DNA from 4 places in the Solwaraspora sp. WMMD791 genome. Region 4 is predicted to be linked to each of the others. Evidence: riboswitches for the same ligand, from Rfam matches in the RefSeq annotation. Region 4 holds a riboswitch; each other region holds the start of a gene.
The links. Region 4 has a riboswitch for cobalamin ahead of metE (5-methyltetrahydropteroyltriglutamate--homocysteine S-methyltransferase). Riboswitches for the same ligand answer to the same signal wherever they lie in the genome.

Region 1 (7,517 bases), 540 kb from region 4:
GTGGCACTGGCGGCGGGCACCACACTGGCACCGGTGCGCGCGGCACGCGGATGGGACCGGGCGCATCTGGTACGGGCCGTCACCGGCCGGGTCGGTCTGGCCCCGGCTGATTCGTCGGCGGTGCGACCGGCCGGCGTTCGTGCGCCGTTCTTCGGCGGTACGCACCGTTCCTCGACAGTCGGCGAAGAGTAGCGAAGCATCCCTGCCCTCGTCACGTTCTGCCGCTGCCCGTAGTTTGACAGCGGCAAGGCCACAACGAGACCCTTTCGCAATTCTGACTTTTTGCTGCTGGAGGTTGCCGTGGACTGGTCCCTCGGAAACGTACTGATTCTGCTGGTCGTCGTGCTGCTCGGCGCGGTCGCCGGTTGGCTCGTGATGAGCCGCCGGTCCGCAGCCGCCAGCACCGCCGAGCCGCCCGTCCGGCCCGGGAACTCGACGGCCGACACCACGGCGCCTGCCGACACCACGGCGGCGACGGCAACCGCTGCCGACCCTGCTCCGGAGCCGGCCACGGAGACCACCCCCGCCGCGACGGCCACCGTCGACTCGGCGTCCACGGCGGAACCGGCAGTGCCGCCCGCTGCCACGGTGCCGTCGCCACGACGTGTCGAGACCGCGCCGATCGAGACCGCGCCAGCGGTGGCGGAGCCGGTGGTTGCCGAGTCTGCACCAGCCGTCGAGCCGCAGCCGGTGGCAGCCGCGCCTGAGCCGGTCGCCGTCGTGGAGCCTGAGCCGACGGTCGTGGAACCTGAGCCGGTCGCTGCTACCGCCGAGCCGGTGGTTGCCGAGCCGGTGGTTGCCGAGCCGGTGGTTGCCGAGCCGGTTGCCGTTGCCGAGCCGGTCGTCGAGCCGGTCGTCGAGCCGGAGCCGGCTGCGGCCCCGGTGACCGTGGATTCCGGACCCGCCGACGACTTCCGGCGAATCGAGGGCATCGGGCCGAAGATGGCCGCCGCCCTGCAGTCCGCCGGCATCCGCACGTACGACGAGCTGGGCGCGACCGACGAGGCGACCCTGCGCGCGGCGGTGCGCGCCGCTGGCGTGCGGGCCACCGCGAGCCTGCCGAACTGGCCGGCCCGGGCGCGGGAGCTCGCAGCGGCACGGTCCGGCAGCTGACCACCTCGACCGGTCACCGGGGTGCGGGTGGACCCGGTGACCTAGGTCCCGGCGATCGGGGACGTACGGCGGCAGCGCGCGATCACCGTCCGGAGTGACGATGAGGGTGAGCACCGGCGGCAAGGTGCCGCCGGTGCTGACCGAACGAGGTGATCGGAAATGACCGCAGGCGTCCAGATGTCCACGAAGCCGGCCGTGTCGACCGAGACGCAGATCGCGATCGACGCCCTCGTGGCGGCGGCGTCCAAGGCGCTCGACGACTACGCAGAGTTCGATCAGGAGCGGATCGACACGATCGTCGGAAAGGCATCGGTCGCCGCGCTCGGTCGACACAGCGACCTGGCCCGGATGGCGGTGCAGGAAACCGGCCGCGGCGTCTTCGAAGACAAAGCGGTGAAGAACATCTTCGCCTGCGAACACGTCACCCACAGCATGGCGACGTTGAAGACCGTCGGTGTGGTCGGTCGCGACGACATCAGCGGCATCGTCGAGATCGCCGAACCCGTCGGCGTGATCTGCGGGGTCACCCCGGTCACGAACCCGACGTCGACGACCATCTTCAAGGCCTTGCTGGCGCTGAAGACCCGTAACCCGATCATCTTCGCGTTCCACCCGGCCGCCCAGCGGTGCAGCGCCGAAGCGGCCCGGGTGGTCCGCGACGCGGCGATCGCCGCTGGTGCGCCGGCCCACTGCATCCAGTGGATCGAGCACCCGTCGGTCGAGGCCACCGGTGCGTTGATGCGCCACGACGGGGTGGCGCTGATCCTGGCCACCGGCGGCAACGGCATGGTCCGCGCGGCGTACTCGGCCGGCAAGCCTGCTCTGGGCGTCGGTGCCGGCAACGTCCCGGCGTACCTGGAGCGGACGGCGAAGCTGGCCCGGGCCGTCAACGACGTGGTGCTGTCCAAGGCGTTCGACAACGGCATGGTCTGCGCCTCCGAGCAGGCGGTCATCATCGACGACGAAATCTACGAACCGGCGATGGCCGAGTTCGCCACGCTGCATGCCCACCGTGCGACTCCACAGCAGAAGCGCCAGCTGGAGGAGTTGCTGTTCGGGGTCGCCGCCGGATCGGCGGGCTGCGCCGGGGCCGCGCTCAACCCCGCCGTCGTCGGGCAGTCACCGGTCTGGATCGCCGCGCAGGCCGGCTTCACCGTGCCCGCCGACACGTCGATAATCCTGGTCGAGGTCGACGAGGTCGGCCCGGCCGAGCCGCTGACCCGGGAGAAGCTCTGCCCGGTGCTGGCGGTGCTGCGCGCCGACGGGCACGCCACCGGCATCCGGTACGCCGAGCAGATGGTCGAGTTCCACGGCCTCGGCCACAGCGCTGTCATCCACACCAGTGACGCCGCTCTCGCCGAGGAGTTCGGCCGCAGGGTCAAGGCGGTACGGATCATCTGGAACGCGCCGGCCTCGCAGGGCGCGATCGGTGACATGTACAACGCGATCGCTCCGTCGCTGACGTTGGGCTGCGGTAGTTACGGGCGCAACTCGGTGTCGAACAACGTGACCGCGGTGAACCTGCTCAACATCAAACGGGTGGCCCGGCGGACCAACAACCTGCAGTGGTTCAAGGTGCCGCCGAAGATCTACTTCGAGCCGCACGCGATCCGGTACCTGGCCGACATGCCGGACGTGCACCGGGTCACCGTGGTCACCGACGCGACGATGACCCGGCTCGGGTTCGTCGACCGGGTGCTGACCGTGCTGCAGGGCCGGGCGCAGCGGGTGGCGCTGCAGATCATCGACACCGTCGAACCGGAGCCGAGCATCCGTACCGTCGACGCTGGTGCCGAGCAGATGCGTCACTTCCGCCCGGACACCATCATCGCCCTCGGCGGCGGTTCGGTGATGGACGCGGCCAAGGTGATGTGGTTGCGCTACGAGCACCCCGGGGTGGTCTTCGCCGACATGCGGGAGAAGTTCTTCGACATCCGCAAGCGAGCGTTCACCTTCCCGGCGCCGGGCGAGTTGGCCAAGCTGGTCTGCATCCCGACGACGTCGGGGACCGGGGCCGAGGTCACCCCGTTCGCGGTGATCACCGACACGGTGACCGGCAAGAAGTACCCGCTGGCCGACTACGCGCTCACCCCGAACGTGGCGATCATCGACCCGGTGCTCGCCGCCGACCTGCCACCGGTGGTCACCGCCGACAGCGGCTTCGACGCGCTGACCCACGCCACCGAGTCGTTCGTGTCGGTGTACGCCAACGACTACACCGACGGGCTCGCCCTGCAGGCGATCCGGCTGATCTTCGCCCACCTGGAGCGGGCGGTGCGGCACGGCGCCGCCGACCCCGAGGCCCGGGAGAAGATGCACAACGCCGGGACGATCGCCGGGATGGCGTTCGGCAACGCCTTCCTCGGCATCGTGCACGCCATGTCGCACACCCTCGGCGCGACGTTCCACATCGCCCACGGTCGGACCAACGCGATCCTGATGCCGCACGTGATCCGGTACAACGGGGCGCGACCTGGCAAGCTGTCCGGTTGGCCGAAGTACGAGAACTACCGGGCTCCGGAACGGTTCCAGGAGATCGCCCGGATGCTCGGCCGGCCGGCGGCCACCCCCGCCGAAGGCGTGGAGTCGTACGCGGCCGCCGTCGAACGGTTGCGCGACGCCGTCGGCATCGAGCCGTCGTTCCAGGCCGTCGGGGTCGACGAGGCGTCGTTCCTGGCGAGCCTGCCGCAGCAGGCGGTCAACGCGTACGAGGACCAGTGCGCGCCGGCCAACCCTCGGATGCCGATGCTCGACGACATGCAGCAGCTCATGCGGGCCGCCTACTACGGCAAGGCCGACGCCGGCCCGGACACTGACGCCGGCCCGGGCACCGGTGTCGACGCGGGCAGCGAACAGGGCTGACTGTCCGCCGTCCGTCGGGCCGGGACACCGCGCGGTGTCCCGGCCCACAGCCGTGCCGTCGTCGGGAAGTCCGCAATCCCGGGCGGTTGCACAATCATGCAACCAGTTCGCGGTGGAGCTTGCCGGTGCCAGACGGCGGTCGGCCGCCGGCACTGTGGCCGGCTGCCATCGGTGCGTCGTCGTCAGGACGGTGGTGTGGGCTTCCCCCACCGGGGTGCGGCGAAGCGCAGCCCGGTGAGTTGGTCGGGTGGCGCGGCCAGCCCCGGTCCGCCGGCGGTGACCCACCGCGCGACGGCGGACGACGTCGCGTCCTCGAGCACCCCGCCGAGCCAGACCGGCCGGGCCCCGAGCAGGCGGCCCAGGGGTGCCGGCCGTACCACGACCACGTTGGACCGTTCGCAGGCGTTGAGGCAGTCCGACACCTGTACTGGTCCGGCCGTCCGTAGAACGTCGAGCTGGCGGTCGTGGTCGACGTCGGGGTGCTTGCGCCGGGTGCCGCAGCAGCACCCCCGGCAGACCGTCATCCGGGCCGACTGCCCCAGTGGTGTACGCGCGGCGTCGGCGCCCTCCGTCACGCGACGTCGGCGGTGATCGGCCGCCGGTGGTCGGCCCGGGCCGGGGTGAGCAGCAGCCCGAACACCACCCCGAGGACCGTCCACATCGTGGCGAGCTGCGCCAGCGACGCCAGACGGAACTCCCACAGCAGCGCCGCCGGTACGTCTCCCGGCACCTCGACAGCGGTCGCCGGCCAGAGCGTCAGCAGCAGCGTGTAGCCGACGACGGCGACGACGGTCGCGGCCACGGCCCGGTACGGCGTCGGCCGTGACCAGGCGGCCAGCCGCCGGTGCACCAGCAGGGCCAGCCAGGTGACCGCCGCCGCCGCGACGATGAACGATAGGTACTGGCCGGTGCGTTGGTTGACGGTGTCGGGGTCACCGACGCCGGGCGGGTTCGCCGGGAAACGGATGGCCGGCAGCAACGCCACCACGACGAAGCCGAGCCCGGCCAGCAGTCCGACCCGGCGGAAGTCGTCGCGGCCGGGCAGCAGGTGCCGGGTGGCCCCGAAGACCACGGCGACGATCACGGCCAGGCAGACCGCGACCGCGACGGTCGCGACCAGTCCACCGAGGATCTGCACGCCACGGCTGACCAGTTCCTCCTCGTGGCCGTGTCCGCCGCCGCCCGGCGTGGCCCGGCCCTCCTCGACGACCAGCGCCGATTCGATCCGGGGTTCGACGATCAGCAGGGCCGCCGCCGCTGCGGCCACCCCGGCGGCGAGCCCGGCGAGCAGACCACGACGCAGTACGGTGCCGAACGGGTAGCCGCTCATCGGAGCCGACCCCCGCTCAGTGGCACGGGACGCCGAGGGCGTGCCGGCCGTCGTGGGTGAACTCGTGCACGAACTCGGCGGCGCCGGCCAGCACCAGTCCGTTGTCCTGCGCGACCAGGTAGATGACGACCGCCGCGACGGCGGCCAGCAGCCAGCCGGCCAGCGGTACGCGGATGGCGGGGGTGGTGACCTCGCCGCCGACAGAAGGTGCAGTCATGCCAGGTGATCCTCTCGTCCATGCCTCGTGGCGATGCGGTGCGTGCCACGGCCGGTCTCCTGGCTCCCGGATCGTCGCGGCCGTCCCGCCTTCCCAAGCCGTTGTCGTCGGCCCAGTGGCGTGGTGGAACGGACACTCCCCGGTCACAGTGGCGAGGACCACGCCGGAATCACACCGGCTTCCCGAACACCGTGGCTCGCGCAGCGTACCGCCGGTTCGCCCGGCCGGACAATGCCCACCGCCACGACCAGCGCAGGGAGCGGCGCCACATTGACGGTGGCGCTCGCGGTAGGGGAGCATGGCCGGCACGAGCGGTACGCGGAGGAACCCGGTGCGAATCCGGGGCGGTCCCGCCACTGTGACCGGGGAGTCACGTCCCCATGAGACAGCCACTGCCACGACGGCGGGAAGGCTCGGGACGTGGTGTCGATCCGGCAGCCAGGAGACTCCGGCCGCTCCCTGGTCCACCGGCACGCGGGCGTGGACACCCGCGGAAGGGATTCACCATGCGCACCAGTTGGTGCCCGGTATGACGGCGTACCCGTTCACCGCCATCGTGGGCCTGCCCGAGTTGCGGCAGGCCCTGCTGCTGGCGGCGGCGCACCCCGGTATCGGCGGGGTGCTGATCCGTGGCGAGAAGGGCACCGCGAAGTCGACGATGGTCCGGGCCCTGGCCGGCCTGCTGCCGCCGGTCGACCGGGTCGCCGGCTGCCGGTTCGGCTGCGATCCGATCGCCGTCGACCCGACCTGCCCGGACGGCCCGCACACCGCGCCGATCACCGCCCGGGGCGGGCCGGCGGCCCTGGTCGAGTTGCCGGTCGGGGCCACCGAGGACCGGGTGGTCGGGACCTTGGACATCCAGCGGGTGCTCAGCGCCGGGGTGAAGGCGTACGAGCCGGGACTGCTCGCCGCCGCCCACCGTGGCCTGCTCTATGTCGACGAGGTCAACCTGCTGCCGGACCACCTGGTCGACCTGCTGCTGGACGCGGCGGCGATGGGCCGCGCACACGTCGAACGCGACGGGGTGTCGGTCAGCCACGCCGCCCGGTTCCTGCTGGTCGGCACGATGAACCCGGAGGAGGGGGAGCCGCGTCCGCAGCTGCTGGACCGCTTCGGCCTGGTCGTGTCGGTGACCGCGCCGACCGAGGTGGCCGACCGGGCCGAGGTGGTCCGCCGCCGGCTGGCCTACGAGGCCGACCCGGCGGCCTTCGCGGCCCACTGGCGGTCCGCCGACGATCAACTCGCACGACGGGTACGCGCGGCACGGGCCGCCCTGCCGGCGGTGACCCTACCGGACGCCGAGATCGACCGGATCGCCCGGATCTGCCTCGCGTACCAGGTGGACGGGCTGCGGGCGGACATCGTGATGGCCCGTGCCGCCGTGGCCCTGGCCGCCTGGCGTGGCCTGCCGGCGGTCACGGCCGCGGAGGTCGCCGACGCCGCCCGGCTGGCCCTGCCGCACCGGCGGCGACGGGATCCGCTGGATCCGCCCGGTGCCGACGCACAGCGTCTCGACGAGGTGTTGCGTGACGAGTGTCCCGACGACGACCCGGACCCCGCACCGCCCCCGGGACCTCCCGCACCGCCGGACGGTAGGCCGCCGACCAGCGCGGACGGACCTCCACCGCAGGCGGGCGACGGCCGCGGTGACGGCCGTGACGGTCAGCGCCGCGACGGTCAGGAGGGTGCCCGCCGCGACGACGACAGCGCCGGTGGTTCGGCTACCGGCCCGGACGGTTCGGCGGAGGCCGGTCCGGCGCCGGCGGCGGCCGGTCCGGCGTACCGGCCCCGGACGCTGCGGCTGCCCGGACTCGGCGATGGCGGCACGCCCGGCCGGCGGTCGGCCGCCCACGCGGACCGGGGCAGGGTGGTGGGCGCCACGGCACCGACCGGGCGGGTATCGGCCGTGCATCTGCCGGCGACGGTACGCGCCACCGCGTCGCGTGGTGGCCGGCGGATCGTCTCCGCCGACCTGCGTCAGGCCCGCTTCGTCGG
Region 2 (7,517 bases), 1.1 Mb from region 4:
TGGAGACCTGGGACAAGCTCGGCCGGATGGACAAGGAGCTGGTGATCGGTCGCCGGCTGGACACCGGAGCACCGCTGACCGGGGAGAAGGAGACCGACATCCCCGACTTCGCGGCGGTCGACGAGGTCGGGCTGCCGATCATGCCGGACTTCGCGCACGTCACCCGGGCGCACGTCGCCGACGACCGCTACAAGATCCTGCGCCGGCCGTACAACTACGACGGCGTCCCGGGTGCCGACGGCACCCCCGACAGCGGGCTGATCTTCGCCGCCTACCAGGCGGACGTCGACGCGCAGTTTCTGCCGATCCAACGCCGGCTGGCCGAACACGACCTGCTCAACGAGTGGGTCACCCCGATCGGGTCGGCGGTGTTCGCGATCCCGCCCGGATGCGCGCCCGACGGCTGGATCGGCGACAGTCTGCTCACTTGACGCAGGCGTCGCCGCAGCTCAGCGCCGGGTCGTCGCAGCTCACGCCCGGGTCGGCGGATGTGACCGGCGTCCTTGGGCAGTCGATCTCCGGTGGTTAGCGTGGCCGGATGATCTCCCGTGGCGCCACCGTCGTGCCCGAGCCGGGCACCCTGCCACGGCCGCAGATCCCGCTGCTGCTCGGGGCGGTCTTCCTGGTCTTCCTCGGCCAGATGTCACTGAACCCGATCATCGCTCCGCTGTCGCGCCAGATCGGCCTCGCCGAATGGCAGGTCGGCGTGATGATCAGCGTCTCCGCCCTGATGATGGTCGTCACCAGCCAGATGTGGGGGCGGCGCAGTCAGTCCTGGGGCCGTAAACCGGTGCTGGTCGCGGCGCTCGCCCTGGCCACCACGACGACGGCCCTGTTCGCGCTGCTCGCCGACCTCGGCATGCGCGGCATCGTCACCGGCACCGCGTTGTTCCTGCTCTTCGTCGTGTTCCGGGGCGTCGGCTTCGGTACCGCCATCGCGGCGGTGGCACCCACCGCCCAGGCGTACATCGCCGACGTCACCCCCGACCCGGCGGCCCGGGTGCGCGGCATGGCCGGGATCGGCGCGGTCCAGGGCGTCGCGATGGTCGCCGGTGCCCTCGTCGGCGGCCTGCTGGCCGGGTTCGGGCTGATGGCGCCGTTGCTGGCGGTTCCGGCGCTGCTCGCCGTCGGGCTGACCGCCGTCGCGGTACGGCTGCGCCGGCAGACCCGTACCGAACTGATCGCCGCACCGGCCCGGATCAGCCCGTGGGACGCGCGGGTGTGGCCGTACCTGCTGACCGGGCTCGGCATGTTCACCGCGCTCGGGTTCGTCCAGGTGGTCAGCGGCTTCCTCGTCCAGGACCGGTTCGGCCTCGACGCCGAGACCACCGGGCTGCTCACCGGCGGCGCGCTGCTGGCCGCCGGGGCCGGGATGGTGTTCGCCCAGACGGTGGTGGTGCCGCGCAGCGGCTGGCGGCCCGCGCTGCTGCTACGGGTCGGTTGCCTGGTGGCGCTGATCGGCTTCGTGCTGCTCGTCCCCGACACCCACCGGGCCGTGCTGATCGCCGCGATGGCGCTGATCGGCCTCGGCCTCGGCGTCGCCATGCCCGGCTACGTCGCCGGACCGACGCTCGCCGTCGACCGGAACGAACAGGGCGGCCTCGCCGGGCTGATCGGTGTCACCAACGGGCTGACCTTCGTCCTGGCGCCGACCGCCAGCACCGCCCTGTACGCGGTCTGGGCGCCGCTGCCGGTGCTGGTCGGCGCGGTGCTGATGGCCGCAGTGAGCACCTTCGTGCTGACCTATCCGGGATTCCGACGCGGCCGGGCCGGCGTACCGCAGCCGGTGGGCCGGCCGGTCGGATGACCGACCTGGACCCACCGGCCGCGCGGACCGCTCAGAACTCCTCGTCGAAGCTCACCGCCCCGCTCACCCCCACCTGGTACGCGGAGACCCGGCGCTCGAAGAAGTTCGACAACTCCTGCACGTCCTGCAGCTCCATGAACGCGAACGGGTTGGTCGATCCGTAGAGCGGGGCGATGCCCAGTTGGGCGAGCCGGCGGTCGGCGACGTGCTGCAGGTACTGGCGCATGTCGGCCAGCGACAGCCCGGGCACGCCCCGGCCGAGCAGGTCCTCGGCGAACTGGGCCTCGGCGTCGACTGCTTCGGCGAGCATCTGGCGGACCTGTTCGGCCATTTCGTCGTCGAACAGGTCCGGCTCCTCCCGCCGGACCGTGTCGACCACGTCGAAGGCGAACGCCATGTGCATCGACTCGTCGCGGAACACCCAGTTGGTGCCGGAGGCGAGGCCGTGCAGCAGCCCCCGGGACCGCAGGAAGTACACGTAGGCGAAGGCCCCGTAGAAGAACAGCCCTTCGATGCAGGCGGCGAAGCAGATCAGGTTGAGCAGGAAGGCCCGACGGTCGTCGCGGGTCCGCAGCTCGCGCAGCCCGAAGAGGGAGTCGATCCAGCGGAAGCAGAAGTCGGCCTTGCGCTTGATCGACGGAATGTTGTCGATCGCGGCGAACGCGGCGGACCGCTCCTGCTCGTCCGGGACGTAGGTGTCCAGCAGGTTCAGGTAGAACTGGACGTGCACCGCCTCCTCGAACAGTTGCCGGGACAGGTAGAGCCGCCCCTCCGGGCTGTTGACGTGCTGGTACAGGTTGAGCACCAGGTTGTTGGCGACGATCGTGTCCCCGGTGGCGAAGAAGGCGACCAGTCGGCTGACCAGGTGCCGTTCGGCCGGGCTGAGCCGGTCCAGGTCGGCCAGGTCGGAGTGCAGGTCCACCTCCTCCACCGTCCAGGTGTTGCGGATGGCGTCGCGGTAGCGGTCGAAGAAGTGCGGGTAGCGCATCGGCCGCAGGGTCAGGTTCATCCCCGGGTCGAGCAGCATCGGGTTCGGTGTCATCGTGGTCTCCAACGGGTGGACGCGGGGCGTCACTGGCAGGCGTCGCAGGACTCGGGGTTCTCCAGGGAGCAGGCCACCGCCTCGGCGTCGACCGGCGCGACGGAGACCGTGGCCTGCTGGATCCGGGTCGCCGGGCGCGACCGCAGGTAGTAGGTGGTCTTGAGGCCGGACTGCCAGGCGTACCGGTACATCGAGGACAGCTTCCCGATCGTCGGTGCGGCCATGAACAGGTTCAACGACTGGCTCTGGTCGATGTACGGCGCACGGGCGGCGGCCAGGTCGATCAGCGCCCGCTGCGGCAGCTCCCAGGCGGTACGGAACAGCCGCCGTACCTCGGCCGGGATGGCGCTGATCTGCTGGACCGACCCCTCGGCCCGGGTGATCTGCTCACGGACCGCCGCCGTCCACAGCCCGGCCGCCTTCAGCCGCCCCACCAGGGCGGTGTTGACCTGCAGGAACTCCCCGGACAGGGTTTCGCGTTTGAACAGGTTGGACACCTGCGGCTCGATACATTCGTAGCAGCCGGCGATCGAGGCGATGGTCGCCGTCGGGGCGATGGCCACCAGCAGCGAGTTGCGCAGCCCGTGCTCGGCGACCTGTCGGCGCAGCGCCGCCCAGCGCTCGGTCTGGGTCGGCTCGGCGCCCCACAGGTCCGGGTGCAGTTGCCCGCGCGCCGCCCGGGTCTGCGGGTACGCCGGGTGCGGCCCGTACTGTTGCGCCAACCCGGCGGAGGTCTCCAGCGCGGTCAGGTAGATCTCCTCGGCGATCCGGGTGGACAGCTCCCGGGCGGGTGCCGAGTCGAACGGCAGGCCGAGGGCGAAGAACACGTCCTGCAGCCCCATCATGCCCAGGCCGATCGGGCGCCAGCGCGGGTTGGACGCCGCGGCCTGCGTACTCGGGTAGTAGTTGATGTCGATGACCCGGTCGAGGAAGACGACGGCGGTGCGGACCGTGTCGCGCAGCCGCGCCCAGTCCACGTCGGCGGCCGTGGCCCCGGCCGCGGTCGAGGTCGCAGCTGCGGTCAGGTGGGCACCGAGGTTGATCGAGCCCAGGTTGCACACGGCGGTCTCGGCGTCCGAGGAGACCTCGACGATCTCGGTGCACAGGTTGGACAGGTGCACCACGTTGCCCGGTTCCCCGGTCTGGTTGCACAGCAGGTTGGACCGGTCCTTGAAGGTCATCCAGCCGTTGCCGGTCTGCGCCAGGGTGCGCATCATCCGCCCGTACAGGTCGCGGGCGGGAACCTGGCGCACGGCGAGCCCGGCGGCCTCGGCGGCCCGGTACGCGGTGTCGAACTCGGCGCCGTACAGGTCGGGCAGGTGCGGTACGTCGGCCGGGTTGAACAGCGACCACGTCGCGTCGGCGTCGACCCGGCGCATGAACTCGTCGCAGATCCAGTTGGCCAGGTTGAGGTTGTGGGTGCGGCGGGCGTCTTCGCCGGTGTTGTCCCGCAGCTCCAGGAACTCCTCGATGTCGGCGTGCCAGGGCTCCAGGTAGACGCAGGCCGCGCCCTTGCGCCGGCCGCCCTGATTGACGGCGGCGACCGAGGCGTCCAGGGTGCGCAGCCACGGCACGATCCCGTTGGACAGCCCGTTGGTGCCCCGGATCAGCGCACCCCGTGAGCGCACCCGGGACCAGGAGATGCCGATCCCGCCGGCGTACTTGGACAGCTTCGCCACCTGGGCGTACCGGTCGTAGATCGAGTCGAGTTCGTCGCGGGGGGAGTCGACCAGGAAGCACGACGACATCTGGGTGTGCCGGGTGCCGGAGTTGAACAACGTCGGCGAGCTGGGCAGGTACGCCAGCGACGACATCAGTCGGTAGAAGTCGACCGCCTCGGCCGGGGTGTCGGACAGTCCGCAGGCCACCCGCAGCAGCCAGTACTGCGGGGTCTCCACCACCTGTCGGTTGGTGGGATGGCGCAGCAGGTACCGGTCGGAGACGGTCCGCAGCCCGAAGTACTCGAACCGGTCGTCGGCGGTCGGGTCGACGGCGGCGTCCAGGACGGCGGCGTGCGTGGCGACGAAGCGGGCGGTCCGGTCGCCGATCAGCCCGTGGCGGTGGCCGAGCCGGATGGCCTGACTGAACGAGTCGATGCCCTGCTGACGGACCTGCGCGGTGACCGAGGCGGCCAGTAGCCGGGCGGCCAGCCGGGAGTACTGCGGGTCCGCACCGATCAGGTCGGCGGCGGTGCGGATCAGCAGTTGCGTCACCTCGGCCGTGGTGACTCCGTCGTAGAGGCCGCTGACGGCCCGGTCGGCGACCCGGCGCGGGTCGACGTCGGTGAGCCCGTCGGCGTGGCGCCGTACCGCGGCGTGCAGCCGGTCGGGGTCGACCGGGGTGGCGTGGCCGTCCTGGTCGCGGACCCGGACCGGGCCGGGTGTGCCCGCCGACGGGGTCGCCGTGGGGTAGGTGATGGTCACCTGTGCTGCCTCCTGGCTCTGCTCGTGGCAGGCCGGCGGGCAGCACGGACGTCTGGGCGCACGCGGTGGTCACCCGACGCGCGCGGCGCAGCCGTCGACCGTCCCGCGCGGCCTCGGACCACCGGGTACGCACACGGCGTACCCGGCACAACGGGCAGGTCTTCGGACTCGTGGGCGTGACCGGGTCGAGGCGACTCGGTCTCCTACTGGCCGTCGCTTCCCAGGCGCGGTACGCGCCCAGTGCGTGATGACGGCGGTCGTTCCCACTCACCGCTGCGGGGCAGTCCCGGATTCCCACCGGGTTCCCTGTTGCCTCGGCCGGGCTGGCTGCCCGGCCGAACCAGTTGCGTCAGGGACTATATCTGGTGTGCCGTCCCGACCGACACACCAGATGTCGTTGTCGGCGTGTCGTTGCTCTCATTACGAAGCGGGTTGTCGGCGATCTGTTCCCGATATATCGTGGATGCATCAACGAATATCGGAGGCAGATGTGAGACACCACCACCACGACACAGCGGGCGGGTCGCCCGGTTGGCGGCGGGCCGGCGGGCGACGCGGCTTCGGACCGTTCGGCCCCGGCTTCGGCTTCGGCCCCGGCGGTCCCGGCTTCGGGCCGGGTGGCCCGGGTTCCGGCCCCGGCGGCTGGGGCAGGGGTGGTCGCGGCGGCCGGGGACGCCGCCGGCCGAACGTGCGGGCCGCCGTCCTGGCCCTGCTCGTCGAGGGCCCGATGCACGGCTACGAGATGATCCAGGAGCTCGACTCCCGCACCGGCGGGGTCTGGCGGCCCAGCCCCGGCTCGATCTACCCCACCCTGCAACTACTGGAGGACGAGGGCCTGATCGTCGGCACCGCCGAAGGCTCCGGCGGTGGGCGCAAGCGCTACGCGCTCACCGACGCCGCCCGCCCCGAGGCCGAGCAGGCCGCGCAGGCCGCGCCCTGGACCGAGCTGGCGCCGGAGACCGTCGACAGCTGGCATGACGTGCGCGAATCGGGTATGCAGACGATGCACGCGCTGCGGCACGTGATGCTCAACGGCACCGCGGAGCAGCGGGAGCGGGCGGTCCAGGTGCTCGACGAGACCCGACGCAAGCTCTACGCCATCCTGGCCGACTCCGAGTAGTCGGCGGGTCGCCGCAGGTTGCGGCGGGACCCGGTCGGCCGGTCCGGCCAGAAACTCCCGGCTCCGCTGTCGACGCGGCGCCCCGCCGATCGTCGTCATGACGTACGGCAACGCCACTACCAGCGAGGAGCCCGACGTGAAGTACATGCTGCTGTTCGTCAGCCCACCGACCGACGACCCGAACCACATCGAGCCGCAGTGCACGGTCGAGGACTGGATCGCCTACGACAAGCAGATGAAGGACGCCGGCATCTGGGTCAGCGGCAACGCCCTGGCGGACCTGACCACCTGCACCTCGGTCAAGGTCGAGGCGGACGGTCAGCGGATCGTCACCGACGGTCCGTTCGCCGAGAGCCGCGAGGTGCTCGGCGGCTACGACATCATCGACGTACCGGACCTGGACGTCGCGCTGGACTGGGCGGCCCGCTCGCCCGGTGCCCGGGACGGGGGGTCGGTGCAGGTGCGTCCGGTCGCCGACTTCGGGATGTGACCGGCCGGATGACCGGTGCCGAGTCGGCCGACGACCCCGCCGGGCCGGGGCGGGGCACCGATCCGGAAACGGTACGGACCTCGGTGGCGGCCGTGTTCCGCGAGGAGCACGGCCGGCTGCTCGCCACCCTGGTGCGCCGCTTCGGTGACCTGCACCTGGCCGAGGAGGTGGCAGCCGAGGCCGTCGAGGCGGCTCTGACGCACTGGCCGGTCTCCGGCGTGCCGACCCGCCCCGGGGCGTGGCTGCTGACCACCGCGCGGCGTCGCGCGGTGGACCGGATCCGCCGCGACCGGACGCTGGCGCTGCGGCTGGCGGTACTGCAGGCCGAGGCGGACCGGGCCGACCCGGCACCGGCCGCCGATGTCGATCCCGACCTGCCCGACGACCGGCTCGCGCTCTTCTTCACCTGCGCCCACCCCGCGTTGCCCGCGCCGGACCGGGTGGCGCTGACCCTGCGCCACCTCGGCGGGCTGACCACCGCCGAGGTGGCCCGGGCCTTCCTCGTGCCGGAGGCGACGATGGCCCAGCGGATCGTCCGGGCGAAACGCAAGATCCGGGACGCGCGGATTCCGTTCCGGGTGCCCGGTGTCGACGAGTTGCCGCAGCGGCTCCCCGGCGTCCTGCAGGCGGTGTAC
Region 3 (7,517 bases), 530 kb from region 4:
ACGATCCGGGCCAGTTCGGCAGCGGCCAGGTCACCGATGCGCCAGATCCTGCCGGCCACGGCCCGTCCGTCGGCGAGGAAGATCCGGGCGGCGGCGACCGCCACCCGGACCGCGTCGGTCGGCGCGGTCCGTAGGCCGTGGTCGACCCCGGCGAGCCAGATCCCGACCCGGCCGTCCGCGCGGGGCAGCAGGCCCACGTCGGGGCGCGCCGCGACGGTGGCGCCCCGGCCGTCGTCGACGGCGAACAGGAACCGGCCGGACAGCCGGGCCAGGTCCGGCTGTGCGCAGATCGCCGTGTCGAGGGCGCGGACCTGCGCCGCGACGTCCCACCGGGGAGTGCTGTCCACACCGGCAAGCGGAGCGCCGAGGATGTTGCGGGCCCGGTCGTGTCCGGGTGCGGGCAGCAGCCCGGCCGCGCTCAGCCTGCCGGCGAGTACCCCGGCTGCGTCGGCGGCCACCCCCCGCAACTGCAGGTTCGCCCGGCTGGTCAGCTCCAGGTGCCCGTCGCCGAGGTCACGGGCGGCTGCGGCCAGTGTGGTCAGCTGGCCGGTGGTGAGCAGCCCACCGGGGCAGCGGACCCGGGCCAGCAGACCGTCAGCGGCCGGATGCAGCTGCAGCGCTCCGGGGCAGGCGTCGGGGCCGCCCCGGACGGGCGGCGACGGCGAGGCGGGCACGCGGCGGATACTACGGGCTGCCACCGGCGGGCGACGCCCTCGCGGCGAATAGATCACACCTTGACGAAACGTCCACGGGTCGTGACAGTGGTCGGTAGCCAGCTGCGGCGGCACGTGGAGGAAGCCGGTGTGATTCCGGCGCGGTCCCGCCACTGTCACCGGGGAGCGGACCCCACCGACGGCCACGGCCCCGATCCACGGGGCGGGAAGGCCGGGGCGAGCCTCGATCCGGGAGCCAGGAGACTCCGGTCGCCGCGACCGACGACCCGGGGCGCGGACCCCGAGGGAGGACCAGGCGTCCGATGATGCTACTTCTGTCCACTTCAGATACTGATTTGCTGAGTGGACGGGCCAGCGGTGCCGAGTGGCGCCTGGCGAACCCGGCCCGGCTGTCGGTCGACGACCTCACGCCCCTGCTGACCGGCGTCGACCTCGTGGTGGTCCGGCTGCTCGGCGGCCGCCGGGCCTGGCCGGACGGGCTGGACGCGCTGCTGGCCACCGGACCCCCCGTGGTGGTGCTCAGCGGCGAACAGGCGCCCGACGCCGCCCTGATGGAGCTCTCCACCGTACCGGCCGGAGTGGCCGCCGAGGCCCACGCCTATCTGGCCCACGGTGGACCGGCCAACCTCGCCGAACTGCACCGTTTCCTGTCCGACACGGTGCTGCTCACCGGGCACGGCTTCGCCGCGCCACAGCCGGCCCCGGAGTGGGGCGTGTCGGAGCGCCCGAGCGCGCCGAACGGACCGGGCCGGCCGACCGTGGCGGTGCTCTACTACCGGGCACATCACCTGGCCGGCAACACCGGCTTCGTGCACGCGCTGTGCGACGCGGTCGACGCCGCCGGCGGCCGGGCGCTGCCGGTCTACTGCGCCTCGCTGCGCTCGGCCGACCCACAGCTGCTGGTCACCCTGCGTCAGGCCGATGCCCTGGTGGTGACGGTGCTGGCTGCCGGCGGGACCCGACCGGCGACCGCCGGCGCCGGGGGCGACGACGACGCCTGGGACGTGGGCGCCCTCGCCGAGCTGGACGTGCCGATCCTGCAGGGACTCTGCCTGACCAGCTCCCGGCAGACCTGGGCGGCCACCGACGACGGGCTGTCCCCGTTGGACGCGGCGACCCAGGTGGCCATCCCCGAGTTCGACGGCCGGCTGATCACCGTGCCGTTCTCGTTCAAGGAGATCGACGCCGACGGACTGTCGGTCTACGTCGCCGACCCGCAGCGGGCCGCCCGGGTGGCCGGGATCGCGGTCCGCCACGGCGCGCTGCGGCACGTCGCGGCCGGCGACAAACGGATCGCCGTGCTGCTGTCGGCGTACCCGACGAAGCACGCCCGGATCGGCAACGCGGTCGGGCTCGACACCCCCGCCAGTGTGCTGGCGCTGCTGGGGACGTTGCGCGACGCCGGTTACGACGTCGGGCCGCACGACGGCCCCGACGCGCTGCCGGGGCTGACCGACGGCGACGGCGACGCGTTGATGCACGCGCTCATCGCCGCCGGCGGGCAGGACCCGGACTGGCTGACCGAGGAGCAGCTGACGGGCAACCCGGTGCGCATCCCGGCCGCCGACTACCGTCGCTGGTACGCCGAGTTCCCGGCGCAGCTGCGCGAACAGGTCGAACGGCACTGGGGTCCGCCGCCGGGCGAGCTGTACGTCGACCGGTCCCGGGATCCGGACGGCGAGATCGTGCTGGCCGCGCTGCGTACCGGCAACATCGTGCTGCTGGTGCAGCCGCCGCGCGGCTTCGGGGCCAACCCGGTGGCCATCTACCACGACCCGGATCTGCCGCCGAGCCACCACTACCTGGCCGCGTACCGGTGGCTGGAGCACGGCTTCGGCGCGCACGCCGTGGTGCACGTCGGCAAGCACGGCAACCTGGAGTGGCTACCGGGCAAGACGGTCGGGCTCAGCGCCGCCTGCGGGCCGGACGCCGCCCTCGGTGATCTGCCACTGATCTACCCGTTCCTGGTCAACGACCCCGGCGAGGGCACCCAGGCCAAACGGCGGGCGCACGCCACCCTGATCGACCATCTGGTGCCGCCGATGGCTCGGGCGGACAGTTACGGCGACATCGCCCGGCTGGAGCAGCTGCTCGACGAGCACGCGAACATCGCCGCCCTGGACCCGGCGAAACTGCCGGCGATCCGGGCGCAGATCTGGACGCTGATCCAGGCCGCCCGGCTCGACCACGACCTCGGTCTGGACGACCGGCCGCACGACGCCGAGTTCGACGACTTCCTGCTACACGTCGACGGATGGCTCTGCGAGGTCAAGGACGTGCAGATCCGCGACGGGCTGCACGTGCTCGGCGCGGCACCGGTCGGCGCGGCCCGGGTCGATCTGGTGCTGGCGATGCTGCGGGCCCGGCAGATGTGGGCCGGGCAGGTCGCGGCGCTGCCGGGCTTGCGGGAGGCGCTGGGCCTGGACGAGTCCGGCACCGACCGCGACGGCACCGACGCCGCCGAGGCGACCGCCCGGGAGCTGGTCGCGGCGATGGAGGAGCACGATTGGCGGCCGGACGCCGCCACCGAGGTCGCCACGGGCGTGCTCGGCGGCGACGACGAACGGGCCGCGCTGGTCATCCGGATCCTGCGCTTCGCGGCGACCGAGGTGGTGCCCCGGCTGGCCCGCACCACCGACGAGCTGACCCACGTCGCGCACGCGCTGGCCGGCGGGTACGTGCCGGCCGGGCCGAGCGGGTCACCGCTGCGCGGGTTGATCAACGTGCTGCCGACCGGACGCAACTTCTACTCGGTGGATCCGAAGGCGGTGCCGAGCCGGCTGGCCTGGGAGACCGGGCAGGCGATGGCCGAGTCGCTGCTGGCCCGCTACCGGGCCGACACCGGTGACTGGCCCCGTTCGGTGGGACTGTCGGTGTGGGGCACGTCGGCGATGCGGACCTCCGGCGACGACATCGCCGAGGTGCTGGCGCTACTCGGCGTACGGCCGGTGTGGGACGAGGCGTCGCGGCGGGTGACCGGCGTCACGGTGATCCCGGCGGCGGAGCTGGGCCGGCCCCGCATCGACGTGACGGTACGGATCTCGGGCTTCTTCCGCGACGCGTTCCCGCACGTGGTGGCCATGTTGGACGACGCGGTCCGGCTGGTCGCGGCCCTCGACGAGCCCGACGAGGTGAACTTCGTCGCGGCACACGCCCGCGCCGACCTGGCCGCCCACGGCGACACCCGGCGGGCCACCATGCGGATCTTCGGCTCCAAGCCGGGGACGTACGGTGCCGGGCTGCTGCAGCTGATCGACAGCCGCAACTGGCGTGACGACGCCGACCTGGCCGAGGTGTACGCGGTCTGGGGTGGTTACGCCTACGGCCGCGATCTCGACGGCGCGCCGGCCCGCGACCAGATGGAGTCGGCGTACCGGCGGATCGCGGTCGCGGCGAAGAACATCGACACCCGCGAACACGACATCGCCGACTCCGACGACTACTTCCAGTACCACGGCGGGATGATCGCCACGGTACGGGCGTTGACCGGGTCGGCCCCGGCGGCGTACATCGGCGACAGCACCCGCCCGGAGGCGGTGCGCACCCGGGCGCTGCACGAGGAGACCGCGCGGATCTTCCGGGCCCGGGTGGTGAACCCGCGCTGGCTGGCGGCGATGCGCCGGCACGGCTACAAGGGGGCGTTCGAGCTGGCCGCCACGGTCGACTACCTGTTCGGCTACGACGCCACCGCCGGGGTGGTGGCCGACTGGATGTACGACAAGCTGGCCGAGACGTACGTGCTCGACGAGGTCAATCAGCGGTTCCTGACCGAGTCGAACCCGTGGGCGCTGCACGGCATCACCGAGCGGCTGCTGGAGGCCGCCGACCGCAAACTGTGGGAGTACCCCGACCCGGCGGTGCTCGACGGGCTGCGGGAGGTGTTCCTGCGCACCGAGGGCGATCTGGAGGACCGGGCCGGATGAGGCAGGCAGGCCGGTCGACCACGCCGTCGTGGTCGACCGGGCGGCGTGGCGGCGCCGCGCGTAGGGTCGGGGCATGAGTGCGGCAGGGTCGGAGAGCATCCGGTACGACGGGACCGTGGTCGCCGGCGCGCAGCCGGAGAGCGTGCTGCTGCCCGGTCACGACGTGCCGTTGGGCCGCTACACGACGGTCCGCCGGCTGCTGCCGCAGCGGCCCCGGCGGATGGTCGGGGCCTGGTGCTTCGTCGACCACTTCGGGCCGGACGACGTGGCCGGGCGGCCCGGCATGCAGATCCCGCCGCACCCGCACACCGGGCTGCAGACGGTGACCTGGCTCGTCGACGGTGAGATCCTGCACCGCGACAGCCTGGGCAGCGTGCAGCCGATCGTGCCGGGGCAGCTCAACCTGATGACCGCCGGGCACGGCATCGCCCACTCGGAGCAGTCGCCGCCGGCCCATCCACCGGTGATGCACGGGCTGCAGCTGTGGGTGGCCTTGCCGGAAGCCGCCCGGCACGGCGCGCCCCGGTTCGACCACCATGCCGCGTTGCCGCAGGTCGGTGCCGACGACGCGCGGATCACCGTGGTGGTCGGCGAGTACGCCGGTGTCCGGTCCCCGGCCGAGATGTCCAGCCCCATCGTCGGAGCACAGGTGGACATCGGCACCGACGCGCCCGTCGCGCTGACGCTGCGCATCGATTTCGAGTACGCCCTCCTGGCGATGTCCGGCACAGCACGGGTCGACGGGGTGGAGCTGGCCCCGGGCGGGCTGCTCTACCTGGGCGAGGGCCGGTCGGGCACGACGGTGACCACCGACGGCCCGGCCCGGCTGTTCCTGCTCGGCGGTGAGCCGTTCGACGAGCCGCTCGTCATGTGGTGGAACTTCGTCGCCCGTAGCCACGAGGAGTTGGTCGCGGCCCGCGACGACTGGGCGGCCGGCCGGCGGTTCGGTACGGTGACCGGCTGCGTGGACGCCCCGCTGCCGGCACCGGAGATGCCGATCACCCGGATCAAGGCCCGCGACCGGCACGGACGTACCGTCGGCTGACCGTCGCACGGTCGACTGACATTCGTCGACGTATCGAAATTATTCGTTCATATTCTTTACTGTTAAGAGTCTTTACGCTAACTTCGTCGACACGGCCGGCCGCCCCACCGCCACCCACGACGTGCGGAGCGCCCCATGCGACGACGGATCATCCTGCCCCTGCTCGCCACCGGCACCATCCTCGGCACCCTGCTGATCGCCACCCCGGCCAGCGCCCACGGTTACGTCTCCTACCCGCCCAGCCGCCAGGCGATGTGCGCGCAGGGCCGGGTCGCGAACTGCGGCCCGATCGTGTGGGAACCGCAGAGCGTCGAAGGCCCCAAGGGCCAACGCACCTGCCACGGCGGGGTGAGCCGCTTCGCCATCCTCGACGACGACAGCGTCAACTGGCCGGCCACCACGGTCGGCGGGTCGGTCACCTTCACCTGGACGCTGACCGCCCGGCATGCCACCAGCACCTGGGAGTACTTCGTCGGCGGCACCCGGATCGCGGTGTTCGACGACGGCGGCCGACAGCCCGCCGCCACCGTGTCGCACACCGTGAACCTCGGCGGCCGCACCGGCCGGCAGAAGGTGCTGGCGACCTGGAACATCGCCGACACCGCGAACGCCTTCTACTCCTGCGTGGACGTCCAGATCGGTGCCGGGCCCGGCCCGTCGCCGACCCCGCCACCCCCGCCGTCACCCACCCCGACGCCACCACCGCCGACCACCACGCCCCCGACCACCGCGCCCCCGACCACCGCGCCACCCGGCCAGCCAGGCGGCACCTGGGCCGCCGGCACCACGTACCAGGTCGGTGCCGTCGTCAGCTACGCCGGCGTCAGCTACCGGTGCCGGCAGGCGCACACCGCACTCGTCGGCTGGGAACCACCGAACGTACCGGCACTGTGGCAACGGCTCTGACCGTCCGGTGCATGATGTACGGATGCCACAGTCACCCCCGCTCGGCCGGCCGTTCTGGCGGTTCTGGAGCGCAGCCACCCTCGCCAACATCGGTGACGGGATCCGGGTCGCCGCGTTCCCGCTGCTGGCCCTGTCGCTGACCGGGGATCCGCTCGGGCTGGCCGTCGTCGCCACCGCGCAGACCCTGCCCTGGCTCGTCGCCGGGCTGGCCGCTGGCGCGCTCGCCGACCGGGTGGCACCCCGTACGCTGCTCGCCGTCGCCGACACGGTACGCGCCCTGCTGCTGGTGGCCCTGGTGGCGACGGTGGCCACCGGCACCGCCACGATCGCCCTGGTCGCGGTCTGCGCGTTCGGTCTCGGCGTCGGCGAGGCGGTACGCGACACCGCCGGCCAGGTGGCCGTGCCGAAACTGGTGCCGCCGGCCGCGCTGGAGCGGGCCAACGGCCGGCTCACCGCCGGCACGATCGTCGGCAACGAGTTCGTCGGCCCACCGGTCGGCGCCGCGCTGTTCGTCGTCGGCGCGGCCGTACCGTTCGCGGCCAACGGGGCCAGCCTGGCGCTCGCTGTGATGCTGGTGCTGACGTTGCCGCTGAGCCTGGTCCGTACCCCCACGGCCACGGCGGCGGCCGCCGCCACGACGGTCGGCCCGAGCATCCGGGCCGGGCTGCGCTGGCTGGCCCACCACCGGACGCTGCGCGCCCTGGCCGTGGTGGTCGCGGCGGTCGCCGCCGCCGACGCGGCCTGGTTCGCGATCTTCCTGCTGTACGCCCGGGACGTGCTCGGTGTCGGCGCGCTCGGCTACGGCCTGCTGCTGTCCGCTGGAGCAGGTGGCGGCCTGGCCGGGGCGTTCCTGGCCGACCGGCTGGTCGCCGGCCGCCGGCACCGGCTGGTGCTGGCCGTCTCACTCGCGGTCACCGCCGGGGTGCCGGCGCTGCTCATCGCCGTACCGCAGATCTGGGTGGCGGTGGC
Region 4 (7,517 bases):
CAGCCGGCATCGAGTCCGCGCTCCGGCTGCGCCGAGACCCACGGTTGCGCGTCGTTCGGCGCGGTCACCGGCGCCGGCGAGCTGCGCTCGGCCACGGCGAGGTCCTGCACTCTCATCGCAATCGCCCTCTCGAATCGGGTCGGTCCGCTGGTGTGACCAAGAGTCCGACCCGGGGCGTATCGATGACCTGTCCGCTGTCTATCCGCCGGTGCCGCAGGCGTTGCCCGGGCGCCGGGAGCCGTTCGCACCGCGGCGACTCCCGACGCCGCCCATGGTCAGCCTTCCCGGACGAAGTCGAGCAGGGCGGCGGTGAGCTCCGCCGGCGCGTCCTCCTGTAGCAGGTGACCGGCCTGCGGGATCAGTCGCAGGGACGCCGTCGGGAACCGCCGTGCCAACTGGCGGCCCTCGGCCGCGGGAATCCACCGGTCCTCGGTTCCCCAGCAGACGAGTACCGGGATGGCGACCTCGCCGAAGCGGTGCTCGATCTCGGCGGTGTGTGCCTGGTCGGCCTGTGCGATCTGGCGGTAGAAGCCGGCTTGGCCGGTGTCTCCGAGCCAGGGCCGCACGAGCTGTTCCAGCGTGTCCGGTAGTAGCCCGCCTGCGGTGGCCGAGCTGACGTACTCCCGTACGAGCGCCCGGTGCAGGGCGGACGGCAGCGCGCTGAACACCTCGGCGTGTCGCTGGACGAGCCGGAAGAACGGCGAGCCCCAACCGCCGAGAGCGACCGCGTCCACCAGGGCGAGCCGTCGGTACCGTGCGCCGTGCAGCAGCATCGCCCGTAACGCGGTGGCTCCGCCGAAGTCATGGGCGACCACCGTCGGTTCGGTCAGTTCCCAGTGAGCCAGCAACGCGGCGAAGGTGCGGCCCTGGGAGGCGAGCGAGACATCCTGGCCCGGGGCCATCTCCGACGAGCCGTAGCCGGGCATGTCCCATACGTAGACCTGGTGGCGTGGGGTCAGTGCCCGGACGACGTGCCGCCAGACGTAGGAGGAGAAGGGAGTGCCGTGCAACAGTACGACAGGCGGTGCCGCCGCATCACCGAACCGGTCCCACCGGACCTGTCCGGCGTCGCTTTCGTACGCTTGGGTTAGCTTCCAGTGCTCCATAGTGCGCTGACCCTACCCGCTGAGCGGACGAATGGGACGAAGCGCCGTCAGGTGGGACAGGGCCGTGCCGGCCGAGAGGCGGGAGGGCTCCAGGAGGGGGCCGGCCAGGTACGGTGGTCGATGGTCGCAAGCGGGTGTCGGCACGGGCGGCAGCGGTTGCCCAAGACGGCGGACCGGGGAGGGAGTGGGCGTGGAGCGGCGCAGAGCCCTGGTGGTCCGGGGCGGGTGGGAAGGACACCGGCCGGTCGAGGCGACGGAGCTGTTCATCCCGTTCCTGGAACGCAGCGGATACGCGGTACGGGTGGAGGAGTCGACGGAGATCTACGCCGACGCCGCCGAACTGGCCGCCACCGACCTCGTCGTGCAATGCGTGACGATGTCACAGATCACCACGGAGCAGGTGGCGGGTCTGGCCGCGGCGATCGTGGCCGGGACCGGTTTCACCGGCTGGCACGGCGGCATCGTCGACTCGTTCCGTGCCTGTTCGGACTACCTGCACCTGGTGGGCGGCCAGTTCGCCACCCACCCCGGCATCCAGCCGTGTGACCGCAGCGGCGGCGAGAAGGACAACTTCCTGCCACACTCGATCACGATCACCGACCTGGGCCGGGACCATCCGATCACCGCCGGGATCGAGGACTTCGACCTGGTCACCGAGCAGTACTGGGTGCTGCACGACGATCTGATCGAGGTGCTGGCCACCACCACCCACCCGACGCGGACGTGGCATCCGTGGCACCGTCCGGTCACCTCGCCGGCGATCTGGACCCGCAACTGGGGTGCCGGGCGGATCGTCGTGACGACTCCCGGACACAGCCTCGACGTGCTGGAGCACCCGGGTGTGCGTACCGTCATCGAAAGGGGGATGGTGTGGGCGACCCGCACGGCATCGGCGTCGTAGGTCTCGGGGTCATCTCCCGCGCGTACCTGGACACGCTCGCCGACCATCCAGCCGTGCGCGTCGTCGCGGTGGCCGACCTGGACGCGGCCCGGGCCGTCGCCGCCGCCGCCAGGATCCCGGGCGCCGAGGCGGTGAGCGTCGAGCGACTGCTGCACCACCCCGACGTGGCGACGGTGCTCAACCTGACGATCCCGGCGGCACACGAAGAGATCTCGGGCGCGGCGATCACCGCCGGCCGCAACGTCTACGTCGAGAAGCCGCTCACCGTCACGTTCCCACAGGGCCGGTCGATCATCGACCGGGCCGCGTCGGCCGGCGTCCACGTCGGGTGCGCGCCGGACACCGTCCTGGGCACCGGTACGCAGACCGCCCGCGCGGCGATCGACGGTGGACTGATCGGGCGCCCGCTCTCCGCGTCGGCCGTCATGGTCACCCCGGGGCACGAGCGCTGGCACCCCGAACCCGACTTCTACTACGCCCCGGGCGGCGGTCCGCTGATGGACATGGGGCCGTACTACATCTCGGCGCTGATCCACCTGCTCGGTCCGGTCCGGGCGGTGATCGGGGCGGCCAGCCGGCTGCGCGACGCCCGGGTCATCGGTTCGGGACCTCGCCTCGGGCAGCGGATTCCGGTCGAGGTGCCCACCCACGTGACCGGTGTGCTGGAACACGTGGGTGGTGCCCTGACCACCCTCACGACCAGCTTCGACGGTGTCGCGACGACGGCCGCGCCGATCGAGGTGCACGGGGAGGACGGCACCCTCGCCGTACCCGATCCGAACACCTTCGACGGCGAGGTCCGCCACCTCGCGCTCGACGGCCCCGGCTGGCGCGCCCTCGCACCACGGGCCGGTTACGTCGCCGCCGCCCGGGGGATCGGGCTGATCGACCTGATCCGGGCTGACCAGACGTGTCCGCCACGGGCCAGCGGCGAGCTCGCGCTGCACGTACTCGACATCATGACCGCGCTGCTCCGGTCGGCTGCCGAGGGCCGGCGGATCGAGTTGACGACGGCGGTCGACCGTCCGATGCCTGTCCCGTTCACCCCGGCCGAGGACTGGCTGTCAGCCCCGTCGTCCGGGCACTGAGGACGCTGGCGCCGCTGGTGGTGCGGGGCAGGTGGTCAACCGGGGACCGCCGGTGTCGGTTCTGCGGGTGTCGAGGGGTCGGTTCTGAGCTGAGGGTGTCGAGGGCGACGCCCGGCCCGTACGATGGCGGGCGGTGCTGGTTCGTTCCATCCCGCAGGCCGGGGTGGGGCGTCGTAAGAGGGAACCCGGTGCGAGTCCGGGACTGCCCCGCAGCGGTGAGTGGGAACGACCGCCGTCAACGAAGCACTGGACCGCAAGGTCCGGGAAGCGACGGCCAGTAGGCGACCGACGTGTCACGCCCGCGAGTCCGAAGACCTGCCAGCGCTGCGTACACCGCCCGGTGTGCGCCGCCGGCGGCCTCTCGGGAGGGTCTGGGCGGAAGTCGGTGCCGTGCCGCGACCTGCCTTCCTCCCCTCCCGTGTCCGTCGGGCACTTCGAGGGAAGGACCCATTGGTGACCACCGCATTCGGCCAGAGCACTGTGCTCGGCTATCCGCGCATCGGCGCGAATCGCGAGTTGAAGAGGGCTGTCGAGGCGTACTGGGCCGGCGGCATCGACGCCGCGTCGTTGGAGGAGATCGCTGCTGGGCTGCGGGCCGAGGTCTGGCGGACGTTGGCCGACGCCCGACTCGGCGCGATCCCGTCGAACACGTTCTCCTACTACGACCACATGCTCGACACCGCTGTCGCCGTCGGCGCGGTCCCCGCCCGGTTCGCCCGGCTCGGGCTCGGTGAGTTGGACACCTACTTCGCGATGGCACGCGGGGTCGACGCCGAGCCGGCGTTGGAGCTGACGAAGTGGTTCGACACGAACTATCACTACCTGGTGCCGGAGATCGACCCGGGCCTCGCCTTCCGGGCGAACCCGGCCAAGGCACTGGGCGAGTACGCCGAAGCCCGTCGACTGGGCATCACCACCCGGCCTGTGCTGGTCGGGCCGGCCACGTTCCTGCTGTTGGCCAAGGGGGACGATCCGTTCGCCCGCCTGGACGAGCTGGTCGAGGTGTACGCCGAGATCCTCGCCGCGCTGGCGGCGGCGGGCGCGGCCTGGGTGCAGCTGGACGAACCGGCGTACGTGGCCGACCGCACCGCGGCCGAGGTCGACGCGCTGCGCCGCGTCTACGACCGGCTCGGGGCTGCCACCCATCGGCCGAGGATCTTCGTGGCCACCTACTTCGGGGAACTCGGCGACGCCCTGCCCGCCCTGCTGGACACCCCGGTGGAGGCTGTCGGGCTGGACCTGGTGGCCGGGCCGGGCAACCTCGACCGGCTCGCCGCCGCCGGTCCGCTGCGCGGCCGGACGGTCGTGGCCGGTCTGGTGGACGGGCGGAACGTCTGGCGTACGGACCTGCGTGCCGCCTACGCCGTGGGGGCGGCCGTCGCCGGGCTTGCCGATCACGTCGCTGTCGCCAGCTCCTGCTCCCTGCTGCACGTCCCGGTGGATCTCTCGGTCGAGGTCGGACTCGACCCGGAGCTGTCCACCCGGCTGGCGTTCGCTCGGCAGAAGGTCGACGAGGTGGTCCTGCTCGGCAGGGCGGTGCGCGACGGCGTCGCCACCCTGCCCGCGCCGCTGCCGGAGGCTCCGGGCGGGTGGCGGCACGACGACGTACGTGCCCGGCTGGCCGCTCTCGGCCCCGCCGACCGTCGACGTGGCGACTACTCGGATCGGGCTGCCGCGCAGCAGCGGCGGCTGGGCCTGCCGGAGTTGCCGACCACCACGATCGGTTCGTTCCCGCAGACCGACGAGTTGCGTAGGGCCCGCGCCGCACACCGTGCCGGCCGCCTCGACGACGCCGGCTATGCCCAGCGGATGCGCGCCGAGATCGCACATGTCGTCGGGCTGCAGGAGCAGCTGGGTCTGGACGTGCTGGTGCACGGCGAACCCGAACGCAACGACATGGTGCAGTACTTCGGCGAACAGTTGACCGGCTTCGCCGCCACGGAGCACGGCTGGGTCCAGTCGTACGGCTCCCGGTGTGTCCGCCCGCCGATCATCTACGGCGACGTGGTCCGCAGAGCGCCGATGACTGTCGACTGGTCCACCTACGCCCAGTCGCTCACCAGCAGGCCGGTCAAGGGGATGCTGACCGGTCCGGTGACGATCCTGGCCTGGTCGTTCGTCCGTACCGACCAGCCGTTGGCGGAGACCGCCGACCAGGTCGCGCTGGCCCTTCGCGACGAGTGCCAGGATCTGGAGGCCGCCGGGATCCGGGTGATCCAGGTCGACGAGCCGGCGCTGCGGGAGACCTTGCCGCCGCGTCGGGCCGACCAGCAGGCGTACCTGGACTGGGCGGTCGGGGCGTTCCGGCTGGCCACCAGCGGCGTCGCCGACGATACCCAGATCCACACCCATCTGTGCTACTCCGAGTTCGGCGAGGTGATCACCGCGATCGACGCCCTCGACGCGGACGTGACCAGCATCGAGGCGTCCCGGTCGAAGATGGAGGTCCTCGACGACCTTGCCGCGATCGGTTACCGGCGCGGTGTCGGACCGGGGGTGTGGGACATCCACTCGCCCCGGGTGCCGGCCCTCGGTGAGGTCGTCGAGGCGCTGCGTCGGGCGGGCGCGGCGGTGCCGGCCGGGCGGTTGTGGGTCAACCCGGACTGCGGTCTGAAGACCCGCGGCTACGCCGAGGTCGAGGCGTCGCTGCGGCATCTGGTCGCCGCCGCTGGCCAGCTGCGCGGGAACTGACGAGATCGGTGCCTGGGCGGACACCGCACAGGTGTCCGCCCAGGCCAGTGACCTCGGCGCACCGCACGGGCGCTAGTTGCAGACATGCTGCAATAGCAAGAGATCGGCATCGACAGGGGAGGGTTCGATGAACACTTCGGCTCGTTCGGCGGACGGCATCACCGATGGCGACCTCGTCACCCGATATCGTCGCGGTAGCGTTCCTACTTCCACCCCTTGACACCCGGTCGGAGCCAGCAAACGCGAAGCGAGGCCACCAAATGGATAGTGGATTCGTCGAGGCGATCCTGTTTACCGTGCAGGTCGTCGGCAACGTACTCGCCGCCTACTCTCTGGTCGTCGTTGGCATCAAGGGACGGGTTCCGTCGAGCCGGCCAATCTGGAGAGCCGCAGCGACCATGTCACGTCCAGCGTTCGCGGCGTACTTCGGTGGACCCGGCCTCTCGGTCAGTGTCCTGACGAACGACAGGTTGGATGCCTCTTGACCAACCAGTGCTGGTGTCCGAGGGGCAGCACAACCAAGACCCAACCAGGTCCGACGCCGCCGACGTCGATCCAGTTGATCTGGCGGCTGATCACGGCGGCGTTTCGGTCTCGACACCTTCACGGTGCCCATCGGCAGCTATCGCGAGCTGTTCGCCCTCGTGGCGGTCCGCCCGCGGATGTATCTGATGCGCGACGACCTCCCCACCTCGGTCGCCTACGTCGAGGGCTGCGATCAGGGCAACGCCCGCTCGCTGCTGGGCGGCTTCCGCGAGTGGCTCGTCACCCAGGCCGGCCGTGGCGACAACCTCGTGTGGTGGGCGCTTGTTTTCGAACTCGCTCTGCCGGAGTTGGCCGTCGACCCCGGGAACCTCACGCCCGAGAACGACATGGTGGCCAAGCAGACCCTGTTCCGGCTGCTGGACGAGTTTCCCTAATTGCGCGTTGAGTACGACGTCCTGTCTCGCATTCACGTACGCACCAGCAGTGGCGCGGCCGCGCGGACCGAGAACGGGCCACGGCCTCCCGGTAACCCGCCCGCCCGGTGGCACCTGCGGTGTGTAGCCCGGCCTTGTCCGGATCCGTGCCAGTTGTCATTATGGCGGGAGTTCGGGAGAAAGGAACTTCATGGGGCGGCCGACCATCTTGGGCCCGGAGGACCAGGAGGACATCGTCCGTGCGTTCCGGGAGGAGTCGGGACGAGTCGTCGCGGCGCTGATCCGGCTGACCGGTGACTGGGACCTGGCCGAGGACTGCACCCAGGACGCCTTTGTGGAGGCACTGCGTACCTGGCCCGAATCCGGGGTGCCGCGCCGTCCTGGCGCCTGGCTCATGACGGTGGCCCGCAACCGGGCCTACGACCGGTTGCGGCGCGCGACCACGGAGAGCAGCAAGCTGCGGGAGCTCGCCGCCCTGGCCGTTGACACCGGCTCCGACGACGCCGACGACGCGGGGGCAGAGATCCAGGACGATCGTCTTCGCCTCATGTTCACCTGCTGCCATCCGGCGCTGCCGCTGGAGGCCAGGGTGGCGCTCACCCTGCGTACTTTGGCGGGCCTGACGACCGCGGAGATCGCCCGCGCGTTCCTGTTGCCCGTGCCGACCATGGCCAAGCGCCTGGTCCGTGCGAAGCGGAAGATCGCCAACGCGGCGATACCCTTCCGGGTGCCGCCGCCGAACCTGCTGCCGGAGCGTACGTCTGGGGTGCTGGCGGTGCTCTACCTGTTGTTCAACGAGGGCTACGCGTCG

Region 1: another riboswitch for cobalamin. It lies ahead of O7623_RS05515 (CbtB-domain containing protein); the one in region 4 lies ahead of metE (5-methyltetrahydropteroyltriglutamate--homocysteine S-methyltransferase).
Region 2: another riboswitch for cobalamin. It lies ahead of O7623_RS08185 (ribonucleoside-diphosphate reductase subunit alpha); the one in region 4 lies ahead of metE (5-methyltetrahydropteroyltriglutamate--homocysteine S-methyltransferase).
Region 3: another riboswitch for cobalamin. It lies ahead of cobN (cobaltochelatase subunit CobN); the one in region 4 lies ahead of metE (5-methyltetrahydropteroyltriglutamate--homocysteine S-methyltransferase).

What each region holds. Positions count from the first base shown of each region.
Region 1 covers NZ_CP120737.1:1,294,766-1,302,282, reverse strand. The annotation lists gene O7623_RS05540 (maleylpyruvate isomerase family mycothiol-dependent enzyme) at 1-192, shown strand, start outside; gene O7623_RS05535 (helix-hairpin-helix domain-containing protein) at 301-1,113, shown strand; gene adhE (bifunctional acetaldehyde-CoA/alcohol dehydrogenase) at 1,273-3,975, shown strand; gene O7623_RS05525 (hypothetical protein) at 4,158-4,499, opposite strand; gene O7623_RS05520 (CbtA family protein) at 4,547-5,305, opposite strand; gene O7623_RS05515 (CbtB-domain containing protein) at 5,322-5,522, opposite strand; cobalamin riboswitch at 5,554-5,731, opposite strand; cobalamin riboswitch at 5,844-5,971, shown strand; gene O7623_RS05510 (VWA domain-containing protein) at 6,052-7,517, shown strand, end outside.
Region 2 covers NZ_CP120737.1:1,885,109-1,892,625, reverse strand. The annotation lists gene O7623_RS08200 (Dyp-type peroxidase) at 1-431, shown strand, start outside; gene O7623_RS08195 (MFS transporter) at 539-1,807, shown strand; gene O7623_RS08190 (ribonucleotide-diphosphate reductase subunit beta) at 1,839-2,849, opposite strand; gene O7623_RS08185 (ribonucleoside-diphosphate reductase subunit alpha) at 2,879-5,272, opposite strand; cobalamin riboswitch at 5,408-5,632, opposite strand; gene O7623_RS08180 (PadR family transcriptional regulator) at 5,763-6,392, shown strand; gene O7623_RS08175 (YciI family protein) at 6,490-6,882, shown strand; gene O7623_RS08170 (DUF6596 domain-containing protein) at 6,891-7,517, shown strand, end outside.
Region 3 covers NZ_CP120737.1:1,276,737-1,284,253, forward strand. The annotation lists gene cobG (precorrin-3B synthase) at 1-674, opposite strand, end outside; cobalamin riboswitch at 792-920, shown strand; gene cobN (cobaltochelatase subunit CobN) at 977-4,597, shown strand; gene O7623_RS05445 (pirin family protein) at 4,671-5,642, shown strand; gene O7623_RS05450 (lytic polysaccharide monooxygenase) at 5,778-6,548, shown strand; gene O7623_RS05455 (MFS transporter) at 6,571-7,517, shown strand, end outside.
Region 4 covers NZ_CP120737.1:750,387-757,903, forward strand. The annotation lists gene O7623_RS03210 (tetratricopeptide repeat protein) at 1-116, opposite strand, end outside; gene O7623_RS03215 (alpha/beta fold hydrolase) at 276-1,106, opposite strand; gene O7623_RS03220 (ThuA domain-containing protein) at 1,297-2,007, shown strand; gene O7623_RS03225 (Gfo/Idh/MocA family oxidoreductase) at 1,977-3,095, shown strand; cobalamin riboswitch at 3,216-3,433, shown strand; gene metE (5-methyltetrahydropteroyltriglutamate--homocysteine S-methyltransferase) at 3,549-5,786, shown strand; gene O7623_RS03235 (hypothetical protein) at 6,395-6,706, shown strand; gene O7623_RS03240 (RNA polymerase sigma factor) at 6,897-7,517, shown strand, end outside.